One region of the Paenibacillus sp. FSL H8-0259 genome, then DNA from elsewhere that is predicted to be linked to it. Evidence: a T-box and tRNA genes for the amino acid it is inferred to sense, from the RefSeq annotation. Region 1 holds a T-box; the other regions hold tRNA genes.
What was found. A T-box is a leader RNA that pairs with one kind of tRNA and senses whether it is charged. The one in region 1 lies ahead of metG (methionine--tRNA ligase), so its partner is inferred to be a tRNA-Met.

Region 1 (3,253 bases):
ATTTTGTTCATCCGGCCCCAAAATGAGGGGCGGCCGGGCATATAAGAGATTCTCAGTCCGATTGACCCGGGAATCTGCCTGATTTGCAGGAATAGAGGAATCTCAGTCCGCCTCATCAGCCAGCTGACGAGGAGATGATGAAGTTTTCCGCCTCAGTGCTGCAAGCTCTTAAGCCGCTCGGTCTCCTCCTCAATCCGCGCCACATCAATCCGTTCGAACAATAATTCCAGCCCCTGCACCCGCTGATGCGCCGGAACGTCTACCGGCTGCCAGACAGGCTGTTCAAGGGCCAGAAACCCCCTGATCTTGCCGCAGGAGAATGGAATGAACGGGTTCAACAGGTTGGATAGATTAGCAATGATCTGTACACAGGTATACAGCGTGCTGGCACAGGCGGCGGGGTCATTCTTAATCTGCAGCCACGGCTGCTGCTGATCGAAATATTTGTTGGCCTGGCGGATATGGGTGAAGACATGCTCGAGCGCTTCTTTGAAGCTGCCCCCCTCAATAAGTCTCCCGGTCTCACTGTACAATGTATTAATGCTGCCGGCCCATGCGGCATCCAGTGTGCCCTCAGGCACCTCGCCATTCCATAACTTATTCACGAATACCAGACTGCGGTTGACGAAATTACCGAAGGCACCCAGCAGCTCGCTGTTATGGCTGTAGATGAATTCTCTCCACGAGAAGTCGGCATCCCGTTTCTCGGGACCGTTCGCCGTCAGGAAATACCGGATGGAGTCCGGATCGTAGCGGCAGAGAATATCTGGTACCCATACGGCCCAGTTACGGCTTGTGGAGAATTTCTCCCCTTCGAGAGTCATGTATTCACAGGAGAAGATACGGTCCGGCAGATGAAGGTCTCCAGCACCCAGCAGCAGAGCCGGCCAGATCAGGCTGTGAAAAGGCACATTATCCTTGCCATGCACATAATAGGCTGTAATGGGAGGGTACCCGGCGTCCTTGTTCTCAGTGGATTCAAGCCAGAAATCCTCCCAGAGGTTGCCAGTCCCGGCAGCCCACTGCTTGCTGGCGGACAGATAGCCGCTGACCGCTTCAATCCACACATAGATTTTTTTGTCCGTGAAGCCATCTACAGGAACATCTACCCCCCAATCCAGATCCCGCGTTGCGGCGCGGTCCTGCAGTCCTTCCTGCAGATATCTGCGGGTTAAACGCACAGCATTGTCTCTCCAGCCCTGCGCAGAATCCACATAATCTGAGAGTGCGCATTGGAAGCTGGACAGTGACAAATAATAATGCAGGGTGGAACGCAGCACCGGCGGGGTTCCGCAGATTTTGCAGGTACGCTCCAGCAGGTCAACCGGGTCGAGTATCGTAGAACAGTAATCACATTGGTCACCCCGGGCCTGCTGTCCGCAGACCGGGCAGATTCCCTCTACATAGCGGTCCGGCAAGTAGCGCTGATCCTGCTCACAGTAGCATTGGAGCGTAGACTTCTGGTACAGATGGCCGTTATCCAGCAGCTTAAGGAACAGCTCCTGCACCACACTGTGGTGATGCTCCTGATCGGTCCGGGTGTATAAGTCATAGGTGAATCCAAGCGAACGGAAGCAATCTGTGAATTCCTGATGATATCTGCTGGCGAATTCACCAGGGGATACACCTTCCTGCGCCGCCTGCACAGCGACGGGAGTGCCATGGCAGTCACTGCCGGAGACATACAGCACAGCGTCGCCTTTGGCACGGTGATAGCGGGCCAGGATATCTCCTGGTAGAATACTCGCAAGCCTGCCCAGATGCAGGGAGCCATTGGCATACGGCCAAGCCCCTCCGATAAAAATGTTTGTCATGTCATTGTCCTCCTATAAGTTTTGTTGACAGATGTTTCCTTGAAACGGATTCGGACAAATCCCTTTCGGAAAACATGTTTAGATTTCTAAGCGCACAAAAAAGACTCTCATCCCCAAAAGGGACGAGAGCCTGTGCTCACGTGTTACCACCCAAATTCATCAATGCCTTGCGGCATCCACCTCTTCAGGTACGTCCGCATAAGCCTGCGGGTATACCCTAGCATGGTAACGGATGCGGGTTCCGGCGCAGCCTACGTCCCGTTTATGCGGGCTTCGATGCGCAGCTCTGAGACCATATTCCCGTGGGTTTTCTTTGCTCCTTTTCAGCGGCCGGAGCTCTCTGTGAAAGAATTGCCAAGGTACTCTTTCTCTTCATAGCTATTGTGGTTATCCTAATTACTGGATATCATATATGCAGGTGATGGCTTATGTCAACACCAGATATAGAGATAAAGGAGAATGAGACTTTTGCCGGAAAAAAAGCAGGAAAAGAAAAGCTCAGGCATAATGGGATGGCTTGGTAGTGCGGGAGTACTGCTGCTGCTGAAGGGCAAAACCATTCTGTCTCTGCTTAAGCTGGGGAAGATTGCGGGACCGCTGATTTCGATGATGGTGTCTATCTGGGCCTATGCACTGATCTCACCATGGCAATTTGCAGTGGGCTTCGTTGCCTTATTATTCGTTCATGAGATAGGCCATGTTATCGCTGCCAAGCGGATCGGGCTGCCGGTGAGCGCACCGCTGTTTGTTCCTTTTATGGGAGCACTCATTACGATGAAGAAACAACCGCTGGATGCCAGAGAGGAAGCCTACGTTGCTTTTGGAGGTCCCATTCTGGGGAGCATTGGCGCGGCCGCCGTCTTCGGAGCAGCTTATTACTATCACAGCCCGCTGCTGTATTCACTGGCTTATGTCGGATTCTTTATAAACCTGATCAACCTGCTGCCGATTCATCCGCTGGATGGGGGAAGAATTGCAACTGCGGTTACCCGGTGGTTATGGCTGGTGGGTCTGGTTGGAGGTCTGGCTGTGATCATCTATCTGAAATCTATTCTGTTCGGTATTATCTGGCTGTTATTTGCCTATGACATGTACAAGAAATATATCAGCCGGCGCACGAAGAATCAGATGCATGCCGTATTGAAGAGCTTCCTGATACCGATTGAAGATTTGCAGGATCAAGGGTATCTGATTCCCGGACCTGAGCACAAAAGGGAACTGCCTTTTACCACCTACAGTGATTTGAACCGCCAGCAATATCTTGGTGTCCGCTGGGACAATCTGGACTACTACGGTACAACGACTATGCCTGTGCAGTCCATTATCGATAAAGTCCGGATCGTACAGCTGGACCAGCTGTATGTGGATGCTAAGCTGCAGCTGAAGATGCAGTGTGAGATCAGTTTTACAGTGTTTGATAATGATAAATATTATGATGT
Region 2 (3,253 bases), 3.8 Mb from region 1:
TGAAGAAGTAGCAGAAGCCTTTGATCAGCTGGAGAGCAGAGGCCTCGTGAAACACTTCGGCGTCAGCAACCAGAATCCCCTGCAGATTGAATTGCTGAAAAAGAACGTCAAGCAGCCCCTGCTGTTCAACCAGCTTCAGCTCAGCGTAATGGTCACCGGCATGATCGATTCCGGGATCAACGTCAATATGACAAATTCCGGATCAGTTGTCCATGATGGAGGCATCCTGGAGTATAGCCGCCTGCATGATATGACGATCCAGCCTTGGTCACCGTTCCAATACGGTTTCTTTGAAGGCGTATTCCTCGGCAATGAGAAGTTCCCGGAGGTGAATGAAGTCATTAACCGTCTGGCTGCGGAAAAAGGTGTAGCAGATACGGCCATCGCCATCGCCTGGCTCCTTCGCCATCCGGCTAAGATGCAGCCGGTGGTCGGTACCACCAACACAGCGCGCTTGCTTGATATCGCCAAAGCTTCCGATATAACCCTCAGCCGCCAGGAATGGTACGAGATCTACCGCGCGGCCGGGAACGTGCTTCCTTAAGTGAGTCTTAGCATCAACATATAAAACATATAAAACCCGCAACGAATTTGGTGATCTAAGTTCGTTGCAGGTTTTATCCTTAATTTGAGATGGAGTATAAATATAAAAATCCCTCAGGAGTCAAACTCCTAAGGGACTAGTTTCATAAATTATACCGGCGAGAGGACTCGAACCTCCACGGTTTCCCACTCGATTTTGAGTCGAGCGCGTCTGCCATTCCGCCACGCCGGCATATACATAGAATTAGTTCTAAAAGATAATGGAGGTGCCACCCAGATTTGAACTGGGGATAAAGCTTTTGCAGAGCTTTGCCTTACCACTTGGCTATGGCACCAAAAAAATGGAGCGGACGACGGGAATCGAACCCGCGACCCTCGCCTTGGCAAGGCGATGCTCTACCGCTGAGCCACGTCCGCATATAATGGCTGGGGATATAGGAATCGAACCTATGAATGACGGAGTCAAAGTCCGTTGCCTTACCGCTTGGCTAATCCCCAACATTTGATTTAATAAAATGGGGCGACTGATGGGTCTCGAACCCACGAATGCCGGAACCACAATCCGGTGCGTTAACCCCTTCGCCACAGTCGCCATATGAAGCTTATTTAATTGCAATGCCTTATAACCCTTATAAAAGAAATGGGGCGACCGATGGGTCTCGAACCCACGAATGCCGGAACCACAATCCGGTGCGTTAACCACTTCGCCACGATCGCCATATTAAATTTTATAGGATATTACTTGGCAGGGGCAGCAGGAATTGAACCCACACCAACGGTTTTGGAGACCGTTGTTCTACCTTTAAACTATGCCCCTAAAAATGGTGGAGGCTGATGGATTCGAACCACCGAACACGTACGTGAGCAGATTTACAGTCTGATGCGTTTGGCCACTTCGCTAAGCCTCCGAGGATGGTGCCGGCGAGAGGACTTGAACCCCCAACCTACTGATTACAAGTCAGTTGCTCTACCAATTGAGCTACACCGGCATATTAAGTTGTAAAAATATGGTGGCGCGGGAGGGAATCGAACCCCCGACACAAGGATTTTCAGTCCTTTGCTCTACCGACTGAGCTACCGAGCCGAACATTTCTTCATAAAGATGGCGGAACCGACGGGATTCGAACCCGCGATCTCCTGCGTGACAGGCAGGCATGTTAGGCCAACTACACCACGGTTCCAAATTGGTTGCGGGGGCAGGATTTGAACCTGCGGCCTTCGGGTTATGAGCCCGACGAGCTACCGGGCTGCTCCACCCCGCGTCAATGTTAAAGATCTATTCTGTTAAAGATAGATGGTGGAGGCTGAGGGGTTCGAACCCCCGACCCTCTGCTTGTAAGGCAGATGCTCTCCCAGCTGAGCTAAGCCTCCATATATGACTCGTATGGGATTCGAACCCATGTTACCTCCGTGAAAGGGAGGTGTCTTAACCCCTTGACCAACGAGCCATGCTGATTAAATATTTGTAAGGTAAAGCTACGGAGAGAGAGGGATTCGAACCCTCGAGACGCTTGTGGCGCCTACACGATTTCCAATCGTGCTCCTTCGGCCAAACTCGGACACCTCTCCAGATGGCTCCCCGAACAGGACTCGAACCTGTGACAACTCGATTAACAGTCGAGTGCTCTACCAACTGAGCTATCAGGGAATATACATATCAGGCTTGATCACCTGAAAACTGAATCCGAAACGAATCTGCGTATTAAAAATTTGGATAAGCCCTCGACCGATTAGTATTGGTCAGCTCCATGCATTGCTGCACTTCCACCTCCAACCTATCTACCTCGTCGTCTTCAAGGGGTCTTACTAATTGGGAAATCTCATCTTGAGGGGGGCTTCACGCTTAGATGCTTTCAGCGCTTATCCCGTCCGTACGTAGCTACTCAGCCATGCTCCTGGCGGAACAACTGATGCACCAGCGGTACGTCCATCCCGGTCCTCTCGTACTAAGGACAGCTCCTCTCAAATTTCCTGCGCCCACGACAGATAGGGACCGAACTGTCTCACGACGTTCTGAACCCAGCTCGCGTACCGCTTTAATGGGCGAACAGCCCAACCCTTGGGACCTACTTCAGCCCCAGGATGCGATGAGCCGACATCGAGGTGCCAAACCTCCCCGTCGATGTGGACTCTTGGGGGAGATAAGCCTGTTATCCCCAGGGTAGCTTTTATCCGTTGAGCGATGGCCCTTCCATGCGGTACCACCGGATCACTAAGTCCGACTTTCGTCCCTGCTCGACTTGTAGGTCTCGCAGTCAAGCTCCCTTATGCCTTTGCACTCTGCGAATGATTTCCAACCATTCTGAGGGAACCTTTGAACGCCTCCGTTACTCTTTAGGAGGCGACCGCCCCAGTCAAACTGCCCGCCTGACACGGTCCCCGTACCCGATTAGGGTACTAGGTTAGAACCTAGATACGATCAGGGTGGTATCCCAACGGCGCCTCCGCAGAAGCTTGCGCTCCTGCCTCACCGGCTCCCACCTATCCTGTACAGATCGTACCCAAATTCAATATCAAGCTGCAGTAAAGCTCCATGGGGTCTTTCCGTCTTGTCGCGGGTAACCTGCATCTTCACAGGTATTAAAATTTCACCGGATCTCTCGTTGAGACAGCGCCCAAGTCGTTACGCCATTCGTGCGGGTCAGAATTTACCTGACAAGGAATTTCGCTACCTTAGGACCGTTATAGTTACGGCCGCCGTTTACTGGGG
Region 3 (3,253 bases), 2.4 Mb from region 1:
GACGGAAAGACCCCATGGAGCTTTACTGCAGCTTGATATTGAATTTGGGTACGATCTGTACAGGATAGGTGGGAGCCGGTGAGGCAGGAGCGCAAGCTTCTGCGGAGGCGCCGTTGGGATACCACCCTGATCGTATCTAGGTTCTAACCTAGTGCCCTTACCGGGTACGGGGACCGTGTCAGGCGGGCAGTTTGACTGGGGCGGTCGCCTCCTAAAGAGTAACGGAGGCGTTCAAAGGTTCCCTCAGAATGGTTGGAAATCATTCGAAGAGTGCAAAGGCATAAGGGAGCTTGACTGCGAGACCAACAAGTCGAGCAGGGACGAAAGTCGGACTTAGTGATCCGGTGGTACCGCATGGAAGGGCCATCGCTCAACGGATAAAAGCTACCCTGGGGATAACAGGCTTATCTCCCCCAAGAGTCCACATCGACGGGGAGGTTTGGCACCTCGATGTCGGCTCATCGCATCCTGGGGCTGAAGTAGGTCCCAAGGGTTGGGCTGTTCGCCCATTAAAGCGGTACGCGAGCTGGGTTCAGAACGTCGTGAGACAGTTCGGTCCCTATCTGTCGTGGGCGCAGGAAATTTGAGAGGAGCTGTCCTTAGTACGAGAGGACCGGGATGGACGTACCGCTGGTGCATCAGTTGTTCCGCCAGGAGCATGGCTGAGTAGCTACGTACGGACGGGATAAGCGCTGAAAGCATCTAAGCGTGAAGCCCCCCTCAAGATGAGATTTCCCAATTAGTAAGACCCCTTGAAGACGACGAGGTAGATAGGTTGGAGGTGGAAGTGCAGCAATGCATGGAGCTGACCAATACTAATCGGTCGAGGGCTTATCCAAATTCTTAGAGCGCAGATTCGTTTCGGATTCAGTTTTCAGGAATCAATTCCTGAAGCATTTACGCTGTAAATGCCCGTTTGGTGGCGATAGCGGAGGGGTTCCACGCGTACCCATCCCGAACACGACCGTTAAGCCCTCCAGCGCCGATGGTACTTGGACCGAAGGGTCCTGGGAGAGTAGGACGCCGCCAAGCGGACAATCCACACACACTGTGGTATTTTTTTTGCCCTTATTAGTTGCATAGTGGTATGAGAACGGGCCTTTAGCTCAGCTGGTTAGAGCGCACCTCTGATAAGGGTGAGGTCAGTGGTTCGAGTCCACTAAGGCCCACCATATTCCCTGATAGCTCAGTTGGTAGAGCACTCGACTGTTAATCGAGTTGTCACAGGTTCGAGTCCTGTTCGGGGAGCCATCTGGAGAGGTGTCCGAGTTTGGCCGAAGGAGCACGATTGGAAATCGTGTAGGCGCCACAAGCGTCTCGAGGGTTCGAATCCCTCTCTCTCCGTAGCATTACCTTCTCTGTAAAGGGATGAGAACCCTCAGTGGTTCGTTGGAGCATTGGCTTCGTTAGCACAGCTTCGCAATCTCGTAACGAAGTGAAGAGTATCCCTCTCTCTCCGTAGCTTTACCTTCCCTGTATAGGGATGAGAAGTAGAATTATTTAACAGCATGGCTCGTTGGTCAAGGGGTTAAGACACCTCCCTTTCACGGAGGTAACATGGGTTCGAATCCCATACGAGTCACCAATTTCTTCTTGGATTTATGGGATGAGAATTCCCTGGGTTCGTTGAAGCATAGGCTTCGTGAGGAATACTTCGCAATCTCGTAACGGAGTGGAGAGTATCCCATACGAGTCATATATGGAGGCTTAGCTCAGCTGGGAGAGCATCTGCCTTACAAGCAGAGGGTCGGGGGTTCGAACCCCTCAGCCTCCACCATCTATCTTTAACAGAATAGATCTTTAACATTGACGCGGGGTGGAGCAGCCCGGTAGCTCGTCGGGCTCATAACCCGAAGGCCGCAGGTTCAAATCCTGCCCCCGCAACCAATTTGGAACCGTGGTGTAGTTGGCCTAACATGCCTGCCTGTCACGCAGGAGATCGCGGGTTCGAATCCCGTCGGTTCCGCCATCTTTATTGCTTCAGGGATGAGAATTCCCAGGGTCCGCCCAAGCATAGGCATCGTAAGGAATACTTCGCAATCTCGTAACGGAGTGAAGAGTATCCCGCCTTGTTCCGCCATTTTTATTGTATGAAGGTATCAGGGATTGAGCATCCTATATCTCGAAGTATAGAGTATCCACCCGATTCCGTAGTGTTTGCTAATTATTAATATTGGGGATTAGCCAAGCGGTAAGGCAACGGACTTTGACTCCGTCATTCATAGGTTCGATTCCTATATCCCCAGCCATTTCATTTATGATTGCTTCTCTTATGAGAGCCATTAGCTCAGTTGGTAGAGCACCTGACTTTTAATCAGGGTGTCGAAGGTTCGAGTCCTTCATGGCTCACCATTTTCTTATAAAGTGTGCGCGTGTGGCGGAATGGCAGACGCACCAGACTTAGGATCTGGCGTTTCACGACGTGGGGGTTCAAGTCCCTTCACGCGCACCATGTTTTTGCGGACGTGGCTCAGCGGTAGAGCATCGCCTTGCCAAGGCGAGGGTCGCGGGTTCGATTCCCGTCGTCCGCTCCATATAGATTTTGCGCCCTTAGCTCAGCTGGATAGAGCGTTTGACTACGAATCAAAAGGCCGGGAGTTCGAATCTCTCAGGGCGCGCCATTTATAACTTCATTGAATCATCAAAGTGTCCTCAGGATTCGAACGAGTTCGTTGGAGCATCAGCTTCAATAGCACAACTTCGCAATCGGATGCGAAGCATCCGTATCTCTCAGGGCGCGCCATTATTACTTTGCAGTATAGCTTTTATATTAACGGGATGTAGCTCAGCTTGGTAGAGCACCTGGTTTGGGACCAGGGGGTCGCATGTTCAAATCGTGTCATCCCGATATTTCACCTTTGCGGGTGTAGTTCAATGGTAGAACTTCAGCCTTCCAAGCTGATAGCGTGGGTTCGATTCCCATCACCCGCTTAAATAATAGTTACAGCAACCCTTGATATTCAAGGGTTTTTTTGTTTTTTTAGCATGGGGCGGAAGTATTGCTTACTAAAAATACATAGTATATGCTGGTGGCCGCTCTATGCGCTGGTAATGCTATATTATGCAGACAGCCATGTTTATATAGACCTGTTATATTAGAACTATGGAAGAACAGGCACTATTTACTTGGAAGTTGAGGAGCATTTATTATGACAGACAAAGTAATACGGATCTTCAAGATCATTAACGCCATCCAGTCGAATCCCGGGATTACGGCTGCGGATCTGGCATTCCGGTGCGAGGTGAATATTAG

Region 2: it has a tRNA-Met gene. The T-box ahead of metG (methionine--tRNA ligase) is inferred to sense a tRNA for this amino acid. The anticodon was not compared.
Region 3: it has a tRNA-Met gene. The T-box ahead of metG (methionine--tRNA ligase) is inferred to sense a tRNA for this amino acid. The anticodon was not compared.

Annotation. Positions count from the first base shown of each region.
Region 1 is NZ_CP150147.1:3,418,034-3,421,286, forward strand. Features, by position in the region: gene metG (methionine--tRNA ligase) at 153-1,814, opposite strand; T-box leader at 1,930-2,199, opposite strand; gene NSU01_RS14345 (site-2 protease family protein) at 2,274-3,253, shown strand, end outside.
Region 2 is NZ_CP150147.1:7,214,295-7,217,547, forward strand. Features, by position in the region: gene NSU01_RS30835 (aldo/keto reductase) at 1-544, shown strand, start outside; tRNA gene NSU01_RS30840 (tRNA-Leu) at 697-775, opposite strand; tRNA gene NSU01_RS30845 (tRNA-Cys) at 805-878, opposite strand; tRNA gene NSU01_RS30850 (tRNA-Gly) at 886-960, opposite strand; tRNA gene NSU01_RS30855 (tRNA-Gln) at 967-1,041, opposite strand; tRNA gene NSU01_RS30860 (tRNA-His) at 1,060-1,135, opposite strand; tRNA gene NSU01_RS30865 (tRNA-His) at 1,185-1,260, opposite strand; tRNA gene NSU01_RS30870 (tRNA-Trp) at 1,287-1,360, opposite strand; tRNA gene NSU01_RS30875 (tRNA-Tyr) at 1,366-1,451, opposite strand; tRNA gene NSU01_RS30880 (tRNA-Thr) at 1,457-1,532, opposite strand; tRNA gene NSU01_RS30885 (tRNA-Phe) at 1,552-1,627, opposite strand; tRNA gene NSU01_RS30890 (tRNA-Asp) at 1,647-1,724, opposite strand; tRNA gene NSU01_RS30895 (tRNA-Met) at 1,729-1,805, opposite strand; tRNA gene NSU01_RS30900 (tRNA-Val) at 1,839-1,914, opposite strand; tRNA gene NSU01_RS30905 (tRNA-Glu) at 1,920-1,991, opposite strand; tRNA gene NSU01_RS30910 (tRNA-Ser) at 2,023-2,112, opposite strand; tRNA gene NSU01_RS30915 (tRNA-Asn) at 2,116-2,191, opposite strand; rRNA gene NSU01_RS30920 (23S ribosomal RNA) at 2,254-3,253, opposite strand, start outside.
Region 3 is NZ_CP150147.1:1,046,668-1,049,920, forward strand. Features, by position in the region: rRNA gene NSU01_RS04470 (23S ribosomal RNA) at 1-839, shown strand, start outside; rRNA gene rrf (5S ribosomal RNA) at 916-1,032, shown strand; tRNA gene NSU01_RS04480 (tRNA-Ile) at 1,096-1,172, shown strand; tRNA gene NSU01_RS04485 (tRNA-Asn) at 1,176-1,251, shown strand; tRNA gene NSU01_RS04490 (tRNA-Ser) at 1,255-1,344, shown strand; tRNA gene NSU01_RS04495 (tRNA-Glu) at 1,511-1,585, shown strand; tRNA gene NSU01_RS04500 (tRNA-Val) at 1,702-1,777, shown strand; tRNA gene NSU01_RS04505 (tRNA-Met) at 1,811-1,887, shown strand; tRNA gene NSU01_RS04510 (tRNA-Asp) at 1,892-1,969, shown strand; tRNA gene NSU01_RS04515 (tRNA-Gln) at 2,175-2,249, shown strand; tRNA gene NSU01_RS04520 (tRNA-Lys) at 2,277-2,352, shown strand; tRNA gene NSU01_RS04525 (tRNA-Leu) at 2,369-2,452, shown strand; tRNA gene NSU01_RS04530 (tRNA-Gly) at 2,460-2,534, shown strand; tRNA gene NSU01_RS04535 (tRNA-Arg) at 2,545-2,621, shown strand; tRNA gene NSU01_RS04540 (tRNA-Pro) at 2,775-2,848, shown strand; tRNA gene NSU01_RS04545 (tRNA-Gly) at 2,861-2,931, shown strand; gene NSU01_RS04550 (WYL domain-containing protein) at 3,150-3,253, shown strand, end outside.